3 regions of the Methylobacterium sp. AC690 genome follow, and region 1 is predicted to be linked to each of the others. Evidence: riboswitches for the same ligand, from Rfam matches in the RefSeq annotation. Region 1 holds a riboswitch; each other region holds the start of a gene.
The links. Region 1 has a riboswitch for cobalamin ahead of AC0IY1_RS03520 (TonB-dependent receptor). Riboswitches for the same ligand answer to the same signal wherever they lie in the genome.
Positions count from the first base shown of each region.

Region 1 (3,200 bases):
CATGTTGGAGCAGTCGGGGAAGTTGTTGGTGCCGTAGTGCCGGGCGAAGAGCTGGTAGAGGTAGGCGGCCTCGTTGGAGGCGCGGCCCGAGGTGTAGAACTCGGCCTGATCCGGGTGATCGAGGCCGCGCAGGGTGGCGCCGATCTCCGCGAAGGCGGCGTCCCAGGTGGTGACGACGTAGCGGTCGCTCGCCGCGTCGTAGCGCATCGGATGCGTGAGGCGGCCCTCGCCCTCCAGGGCGTAGTCGGTCCAGTCGCGCAGCTCGGTCACGGTATGCCTAGCGAAGAATTTCGGCGGGGTGCGCTTGTCCGTGGCTTCCCAGGACACCGCCTTCACGCCGTTCTCGCAGAACTCGAAGGAGGAGCCGTGGGCCGGATCCCCCCAGGCGCAGCCCGGGCAGTCGAAGCCGTCGGGCTGGTTGGCCTTCAGCATGGCACGGGCGCCCGACAGCGGCGCCCGGCTTCCCAGCAGGTGCTTGCCGCAGCTTTTCAGGGCCCCCCAGCCGCCAGCCGCGGAGGAGCGCTTCGGGGACGCGACCGGATGATCCATGAAGGGGTCCTGAGGGGCAGGGCTCGCGTGGCCGACGATCGGTCGCGAAGCGGAGCAGTCTCGCTCCAGCGATATCGCGATGCACCGTGCGCGCTCAATCGCGTGAAAACGCAGGCCAGTCATGCCGTTAGGGGTACCATGCGTTTTTTGCAGAGCCGATGAAGAGTGGGTTAAAACCGTTCCAGGCCGCGATGCGAAACATCAGGTGCTTGATCCCGAGAACCGCACTCTGGCGGAGGGCCGGCCGATCGCCTAACCCTCGCCCCGGATCGCGGCTGGGGCGCGTGGCAGGCGGGAGCGCGGGAGATGAAGACGCCGGTGAGGATCTTCGCGGCGGCGGCCGTCGCCCTCGCGGTCGGCCTCGCGGTGATGGCGCATGATCGGCAGATGGGGGCCGAATGGGCCGTGTCCGCCGAGCAGATCGCCGACGCTCGGGCCTACGGAAAGCCCGGCGTGGAACTACCGCCGGGTTACATGGTGACCGAGCCCCAGCGCAGCGAGGGCGCGGACCGGCTTCCCCTGAAGTGGATCCTCCTCGGCCTGGCGGCCGGCGGCGCCGTGCTGGCCGGGACGGGCCACCGGCGCGAGCCGGCCCGGAAACCGTAGGGACGGCGCTGACGCCCGGCCCCTGTCGCCTGCCGGGCACACCGGCCTGAAAACCCGCCGCGGCCATTGACGCCGCAGCCGCCGATCGGGCCTCCTGACCCCCGACGGTTCCTCAGGATCGAGGATCAAAAGGGAACGCGGTGAGGGCGAGCGCCCGAGGCCGCGGCTGCCCCCGCAACTGTAAGCGGCGAGCTCCTCATCAGCACGTCACTGGGTTCTCGGACCTGGGAAGACGATGGGAGGGCGGTGACCCGCGAGCCAGGAGACCTGCCGTCAGTCGTGGTCACACGCGAAACGCATCGGGCGGGGTGTCCTGATGGGTGTCGGGGTGGATGCCGCGTGGCATCCGCGCCGGCCTCGTTCGCGGTGACGTGCCACAGACGTCGCCCGAGGTCCCATGTCGTCCTCTGATTTTTGTTCGCCCTCTCGTTCTCGTTCGCCCTCTCGTTCTCGTTCGCCCTCTCGTTCTCGATTGTTCCGTCGTTCACGGCTTTCCCGCCGATCCTGGCTCCTCGCCGCCTGCGCCGGTCTCGCCCCCTGCGGCGCCGGGATTCCCGACGCCGTCGCCCAGAGCGCGCAGGCGGATCTCGCTGAGTTGTCCGTGACCGCGGAGGCACCGGCGGGCGGCGGGCGTGGACCGGCCGCCAATGCGGGGTATGTCGGCGGCGTCACCGGCATCGGCGGCGGCCTCCGGACCGTCGATGCGGCGAGCGCCGGCGTGATCTCGGGCGCGGCGCTGAACAGCCGGCCGATCTCACGGCCCGGGGAGGTGCTGGAGAGCGTGCCCGGCCTCATCGTCACCCAGCATTCCGGGGAGGGGAAGGCCAATCAGTTCTTTCTGCGCGGGTTCAACCTCGACCACGGCACCGACATCGCCATCGCGGTGGACGGCATGCCGGTGAACATGCGCACCCACGCCCACGGCCAGGGCTATGCCGACCTCAACTTCCTGATTCCCGAGCTCGTCGGCGCGGTGGCGTTCCACAAGGGGCCGTACTTCGTCCGCGACGGCGACTTCGCCTCGGCCGGCTCGGTGCGGATCGACTATCTCGACACGGTGGAGCGCAACCTCGCGCTGACCTCGCTCGGCAGCTTCGGCTACAAGCGCGCCCTCAGCATCGCCTCCGCGGCCCTCGGCGAAGGCCGCCTCCTCGTGGCCGGCGAGGCCCAGACCTATGACGGCCCCTGGGACGTGCCGGACCGCCTCGCCAAGCTCAACGCCGTCGTCCGCTACAGCCAGGGGACGGCCCTCGACGGCTTCGCGCTGACGGGAATGGCCTACTGGGCCAGGTGGAACGCCACCAACCAGATCCCCGAGCGGGCGGTGGCGGAAGGCCTGATCGGCCGCTTCGGCTCCCTGAATCCCACCGATGGCGGCGACACCGGCCGCTTCTCCCTCTCGGGCCGCTGGAGCCGGACGAGCGACGCCGGGATCACCCGGGCGAGCGCCTACGTCATCCGCTACGGCATGAACCTGTTCAACGACTTCACCTACTTCCTCAACGATCCGGTGAACGGCGATCAGTTCCGCCAGCGCGACAGCCGCGTGCTCGGCGGCGGGGAGGTCAGCCATACTGTCCAGGGCAGCCTGTTCGGCGTGGCCATGGAGAACGAGATCGGCGTTCAGACCCGCACCGACAGCATCCGGGTCGGGTTGTTCAACACCACGAACCGGCAGTACCGCTCGACGGTCCTGGACGACCGGGTGCTGGAGGCAAGTGGAGCGTTCTACTACGAGAACCGCCTGCGCTGGACCGACTGGCTGCGCACCAGCGTCGGTTTCCGCGCCGATACCTATTACGCCGACGTGGTGTCCGATACGGCGGCGAATTCCGGCACGGCGCGCGACAGCATCGTCAACCCGAAGCTCGGCCTCGTGCTGGGCCCGTGGTTCGACACCGAGCTGTTCGTGAACTACGGCGGCGGCTTCCACTCGAACGACGCCCGCGGCGTCACCGCCACGGTGGATCCGACCAGCCCCCTGTTCACCATCAGCCGGTCGCCCTTCCTGGTGCCCTCGACGGGATCGGAGATCGGTCTGCGCA
Region 1 covers NZ_CEEDOX010000002.1:249,119-252,318, reverse strand. Annotated here, with positions in the region: gene AC0IY1_RS03530 (FdhF/YdeP family oxidoreductase) at 1-549, opposite strand, end outside; gene AC0IY1_RS03525 (hypothetical protein) at 856-1,155, shown strand; cobalamin riboswitch at 1,244-1,444, shown strand; gene AC0IY1_RS03520 (TonB-dependent receptor) at 1,757-3,200, shown strand, end outside.

Region 2 (3,200 bases), on a different contig from region 1:
GACCCCGGCTTCGTAGCCGAGGCCCGTCTCAGGCTCGAACGGCCGCGACTGGGCCCCGAGGCTCGCGTCGGTGCCGATGTTGGGACGGAAGCTGGTGCTGACGTTGGCGTAGAGGGCGAGCTCGGGAAGGGGCTGATAGACGAGGCCGGCCCGCGGCGAGGCGGCGGCCCGGGTCTGCTCGCCGCTCGTGTTCCCGACGCGCTGCTTGAAGGACCGCTCGAACAGGTCGAAGCGCACGCCGGCGAGCGCCTTCCATTGTGGAGCGAGGTCGATCAGGTCCTGGGCGTAGAAGCCGGTATCTGTCACGCTCTCCAGGGTGTTGGAGGCGCGCGTGAGCGGCGGCAGGGGCTGGCCGTAGCGCGGGTTGTAGATGTCGAGGGCGTAGGGGAACGTGTTGAAGTTCGAACGCAGGTAGAGCTGCCGGTTATCGAAATCCTCGCGGTCGAAGCCGAGGAGCACGGTGTGGCCGATGTCGCCGGTCGTGAACTTGCCGACGATCTCGGCCTGGCCGATGGCCGAGTCGTAGCTGTAATCGCGATAGTTGCGGTCGCGGATGACCGTGCGGTTGTCGGATCGGAGGCCGCGGCCCTCGGCGCTCTCGCCGTTGAGGGTGCCGGTGTTGAACTGCGCCGCGAGCCGCATCTGCCAGTCCGCGTCGAAGCGGTGGTCGAGGCGCACCTGCAGCACCTCGTCGGTCTGGCGGGTGACCTGTCCGGGTTCGCCGAGGAAGCGGGAGATCGGCACGAACCCGAGCTGCTTGTTTATCGCGACCACGCCACGGTCGACGATGACGTTGTTGCGGGTGACCGAGGCCTCGACCGTGAGCTTGGTGTCCGGCGTCACCTGCCAGCTGAGGACGGGGGCGATGAAGAGCCGGTCGTCGCCGACGAAGTCGCGGTAGCTGTTCTGGCTCCCGCCCGCGAAGTTAAAGCGGTAGAGCAGCGTCTTTTCGTCGTTGAGGGCACCACCGGAATCGACGGTGCCGCGGAATTGCTCGAACGAGCCCCAGAGCCCGCCCATCTCGACGAAGCGGGTGGCGGTGGGCTGCTTGGTGATGATGTTGACGAGGCCGCCGGGGTCGCTGCGACCGAACAGGGCGCCACCCGCCCCCTTGAGCACCTCGATGCGCTCGATGTTCTGGGTGTCGATGAGCGGGGGCGGGCCGCCTCGGTTGGCCGCCAGGCCGTTGCGGTAGACCTCGGCCGTCGTCACACCGCGGATGGCGTAGGCGAACGTGCCCAGCCCGCCGAAGTTGTTGGTCTGGGTCAGCCCAGGCACGTAGTCGAAGGCGCGGTCGACACGGGTGGCGTTGACGTCGGTGATGAGCTCGCGCGGCACGACGGTGACCACCTGCGGAACGTCGAGCTGGCGCGTGTTGGTCTTGGTGCTCGATACCGCACGATCCGAGCGGAAGCCCGGGGTCGGCCCGATTATGCTGATCGCGTCGAAGGAGCGACCGAGGACGTCCGAGCGGACGGGTCTACCTGCGTTGGCCTCGACAGAGAGTGTGTCGAGGGCGACCGCCGCATCCTGGGCTTGCACCTCGCTAATCAGCAAGCCTGCTGCAAGGATCGTGCTCCCGCGGAGAAGGCGCGAGAGGCGGCGGTGTCGCCGACAAGGAAATTGGAGAACAAAGACCATCGGGCGAGCCCCACCGCTTGCCGGGGCCGCGTGTCGATGGAGCGCGCGTGCGCGATGAAGATCCGATGGACCCGCGTCGAACAGCGACCCACCGGACACCCCGCCCGCGAGACCAAAACAACCGCCAAGGCAGGTCTCCTGGCTCACGGGTCGTCACCGCTGCCTGACCTTCCCAGCACGAGTTGCCAGTGGTCATGTTCGGCAGCGGCTCACCGCTCACAGTTGCGGGGGCAGCTCCGGTCTCGCCCTTACAGGCTTCACCGAATTCCCTCTTAGCTCACGATCACGGGACCGTGAGAACCTTGACGGCTCCACCGGCATCTTCCGGCTGGACAAGTCAACGGAGTAGACACCGACACTTGGGGGCGAGAGGTAGGGGAGCTGTTTGTAACGGCTGATGTGTCTCAAACGACACAACGGCTTCGGCACGATTTAGCTGTTCCGAAAGGGTGTCGCTACCTGCTCACTCCGACAATGAACGACCCTGCAAGAAGACTGGGCAAGAGGACATGTACGGCGAAATTGGGTAGGGAATCATCCGTCCGCTCTACGGCTGGGTTGGGTGGTTTGCAGCCTGTCTGCTTACGGTTCGTAGGACGCGGGAAGCTGACGTTCAGCCGTGGACGATTGATTAACCCGTATTTCCATTGGCGCCTACAAGCTCGATTTTTGGCGTTAAGCGTACCTGGGTAACCCGGCGACCTTTATGCTTCGATGATCGAGCGGATCTTGCTCGCAAGTCCTTCGACCGGAAAAGGCTTAGTGATCATCTGCATACCGGGTGCGAGGTGGCCTGCACCGAAGGCAGCGTTCTCCGCGTAGCCTGTCATGAACAACACCTTCAGGTCCGGCCGCCCGGTTCGGGCCTGGTCCGCGAGCTGTCGGCCGTTGAGCCCAGGCAGACCGACATCCGTAACTAGGAGGTCGATGCGCGCGTCCGACTGCAGGATGCGGAGGCCGGAAGGCCCGTCAGGCGCTTCCCGGGTGGCGTACCCGAGTTCACCCAGCACCTCGACGACGAGGGTTCGCACCGTATCGTCGTCCTCGACCACCAAGACCGTCTCGCCAAGTTCGGCACGGGGCGTCTCGCCCCTGGTGGTGCCAGGCTCTTCGAACTCACCGAAAAACCGTGGCAGGTAGAGCTTCACCGAGGTGCCTTTCCCGGTCTCGGAGTAGATTTTGACGTTGCCCTCCGACTGCTTGGCGAACCCATAGATCATGCTCAGCCCGAGCCCGGTGCCCTGCCCGATGGGCTTCGTCGTGAAGAACGGATCGAACGCCTTCGCGATGACGTCCGGCGGCATGCCGGAGCCGGTGTCGGTCACGCAGATGCAGATGTATTGTCCGGCCCGCACCCCGATCTCGCGCGCGACATAGGCATCGTCGAGGAAGCTGTTCGCCGTCTCGATGATGAGCCTGCCTCCCTCCGGCATCGCGTCGCGGGCGTTGATGGCGAGGTTCAGGAGGGCGTTCTCCAATTGGTTCGGGTCGCACAGCGTCAGCCATAGGCCGCCCGAGATCACGACCTCTAAGCGGACGCGCTCACCCAATGTTCGACG
Region 2 covers NZ_CEEDOX010000012.1:72,779-75,978, forward strand. Annotated here, with positions in the region: gene AC0IY1_RS15235 (TonB-dependent siderophore receptor) at 1-1,641, opposite strand, end outside; cobalamin riboswitch at 1,753-1,961, opposite strand; gene AC0IY1_RS15240 (PAS domain-containing protein) at 2,346-3,200, opposite strand, start outside.
Region 2: another riboswitch for cobalamin. It lies ahead of AC0IY1_RS15235 (TonB-dependent siderophore receptor); the one in region 1 lies ahead of AC0IY1_RS03520 (TonB-dependent receptor).

Region 3 (3,200 bases), on a different contig from region 1:
GCCTTGCGAGGCGACCGCCACGGTGCAGGGGCGCTTGCAGACCGAGAGGCATTCGACGCTCTCGACCGTGATGCCGGGGTGGGCCCCGGTGCTCACGGCCTCCTGGAGCGCCGCCAGCAGGCGGGCGCCGGCGCGGGGCTCCGCCGTATCGCCGGCCGCCCGGCAGGTGGCGCAGACGTAGAGGGTGACGGGCGCGGCCTCAGGCATGGGTCGGCCGGGTTCGGCCGAAGAGGCCCCAGGCCCAGCCATAGGCCAACCCGATCACCGCCCAGAACACGAAGGCGATGCCGAGCGAGCGCGCGGCGAACTGGGCGGCGTAGGAGGCCGGCAGGTTCGAGGCGGCGTGGCTCGCCTCCGGCGCCCCGGCAAGATGGGGCGCCACGAGGAGCACGAGGCCGCCCGCGATGGTGATCGGCGCCCGCCGGATCGCGATGAGGTAGAGGCCCATGGCGGTGGCCGCGGCGGTCATCACCCACCAGAACTGGCGGTCGGCCAGCGGCGCGGCCTCCATGCCGGGGAGTTCCGGGGCCAGGCCGAGGGCCGGGGCCAGCGCCACGGCGAGGAAGCCCCCGATGGCGAAGCGCAGGCCGGCCTCGGGGCTGGGCTCGCGGTGGCAGGCGAGGAGCACGGCACCGAGCAGGAGCGCGTAGCCGACGCCGCCCACCAGGGTGGCCAGCGCCGTGAAGGCCATGCGCGGCAGGCCGGGGCCCGGCTGCCAGTCGGGCGCGACTTCGCCGCCCGCCACCGAGGGGGCCTTGGTGCCGTGATCGTGACCGCCGTGGACGCGGACGATCAGGGAAGCGGGGGTCGGCCGGCCGGGCGCGGCGGAGGCCTGCGTCTCGTAGCGCTCGGCCGCGATGATGAGCGGCGAGGTGAGCGCGAGCTGCAGGCCCGTCGCGACGACAGCCGCGAGGAAGCCGGCGACCAGGGCCGCCGACACGAGCCGGATGATCATGGGCGGTTCTGCCTTAAGCGGAGGCGCTCAGTGGCAGGGGAAGTTCTGGCTGTGCCGGAAGTCGTGCGCCGCGTTGTGCAGCGCCATCGCCGGGGCGAAGCCGGCCATGAACACGAGGCCGAGGCCGAGGAAGGCGGCCACGAACACGGCGCCGAGGCGCTCGTTGGTGCGGCTGCCGGTCAGGACGAGGGTGTTGGTCGACATCGGGTACATCTCCTGGCCACCCCGCCGGCGGCCGTCAAGGATGGGGCGTGGACGGCAGGTCCACTTTCGACGGCAGGTCTCCTGGCTCGCGGGTCGCTGGTCCTGCCGCCTTCCCGGATCGCTCCAGTGGCTGATGGCAGTCCCGTCTCCGCTCACAGTTGCGGGGGCAGCCGCGGTTTCAGGGTCGCCCCCTCACCGCATTCCCTTTTCACCCCGTCGCCGGGGCACCGTCCGATCCTCGCTTCTACGCGGTTGCCGATCCGCTGACAACGCGGCCCGGGCGGGTTTCCCGCCTTTGACCTCGGACCTCGATATCGGGCACAGCATGCCCCATGCCGCATCCTCCACCCCGAATGATCCTCGTGCTCGGCGGCGCGCGCTCGGGCAAGAGCGCCCATGCCGAGGCGCTGATCGAGGCCCAGCCTCGACCCTGGCTCTACCTCGCCACCGCCCAGGCCTGGGACGACGAGATGCGGGAGCGCATCGCGCTCCACCGCGCCCGCCGCCCGGAGGGCTGGATCACGCAGGACGTGCCGATCGCCCTGGCCGAGGCGGTCGCCGCCGCGACCGGGCCGGTGCTGGTCGATTGCCTCACCCTCTGGCTCACCAACCTCATCCTGGCCGAGGCCGACCTCGAGGCTGCCACCGCCGCGCTGCTCGCGGCCTGTGCGGCGGCCCCCGGCCCGGTGGTCCTGGTCGGCAACGAGGTCGGCCTCGGGATCGTGCCGGACAACGCCCTCGCGCGCCGCTTCCGCGATGCCGCCGGGCGCCTGCACCAGCGCCTCGCGGCCCAGGCGGACCGCGTCGTCCTCACGGTGGCGGGCCTGCCGATGATCGTGAAACCCCAACCCGGAGCCACCCCATGACGGACGCCGAGACCGAGGCCGCGCGGCACCGCGAGAAGATGGAGAAGCGCAAGGCCGTCCAGGACGCCGAGGTGGCGGAGAAGACGATCGAGAAGGGGCTCCTCATCGTCAATACCGGTCCCGGAAAGGGCAAGACCACGGCGGCCCTCGGGCTGATGCTGCGGGCCCTCGGCCATGGCTGGCGCGTCGGCGTGGTGCAGTTCATCAAGGGCGCCTGGGACACCGGCGAGAAGCACGCCCTCAAGGCTTTCGGCGATCAGATCGATTGGCACACGCTCGGCGAAGGCTTCACCTGGGAGACCCAGGACAAGGCCCGCGACATCGCCGCCGCCGAGCACGCCTGGGCCAAGGCCCTCGAGCTCATGGCCGATCCGACGATCCGCCTCGTTGTGCTGGACGAGCTCAACATCGCGCTGCGCTACGACTACCTCGATCTCGACGCCGTGGTGGCGGCCTTCCGGGGGCGCCGACCGGACCTCCACGTCATCGTCACCGGCCGCAACGCCAAGCCGGCCCTGATCGAGGCCGCCGACCTCGTCACCGAGATGGGCAGCGTGAAGCACCACTTCGCCGCCGGGGTGAAGGCGCAGGCGGGGATCGAGTTCTGATGCGGGCGGCCATCGTGGCGGTCGCGCTGTCCACCGTGCTGGGAGCGCACGGAGTCCGGGCCGACCCGGCCGGGCCGTGGCCCGCCACCTATCTGGGCCGCGTCGAGGCCCTGGCCGTGGTGGAGGGGCTGAACGCCCGGCTGCTCGCCAGCCGCTCCGCCACCGCGACCCTCGAAGGCTGGTGCGCCGAGCACGGCATGGCCGCGACCCCCCGGCTCGCCGCGAACCTGCAGCGCGGCGCGGACAAGCCGGCCTCGGAGGAGACGCGCCGGCGCCTGAATGCCGGGCCCGACACGCTCCTGCGCTACCGTCAGGTGAAGCTCGCCTGCGGCGACCACGTCCTGTCCGAGGCGGACAACTGGTACGTGCCCGAGCGCCTGACCCCGGAGATGAACCGCCTTCTCGAGACCACCGACACACCGTTCGGCCGGGTGGTCCAGGCCCTCGGCACGACGCGGCAGACCATCGGTGCCGAGCTCCTGTGGCAGCCCCTGCCGCACGGGTGGGACCAGGCGCCGCCCCCGGCGGCGACCTGCGGCGACCTCGCGATCCCGGACCATCTGTTCC
Region 3 covers NZ_CEEDOX010000001.1:189,881-193,080, reverse strand. Annotated here, with positions in the region: gene AC0IY1_RS00935 (DUF1636 family protein) at 1-207, opposite strand, end outside; gene AC0IY1_RS00930 (CbtA family protein) at 200-955, opposite strand; gene AC0IY1_RS00925 (CbtB domain-containing protein) at 983-1,159, opposite strand; cobalamin riboswitch at 1,214-1,406, opposite strand; gene cobU (bifunctional adenosylcobinamide kinase/adenosylcobinamide-phosphate guanylyltransferase) at 1,513-2,025, shown strand; gene cobO (cob(I)yrinic acid a,c-diamide adenosyltransferase) at 2,022-2,633, shown strand; gene AC0IY1_RS00910 (hypothetical protein) at 2,633-3,200, shown strand, end outside.
Region 3: another riboswitch for cobalamin. It lies ahead of AC0IY1_RS00925 (CbtB domain-containing protein); the one in region 1 lies ahead of AC0IY1_RS03520 (TonB-dependent receptor).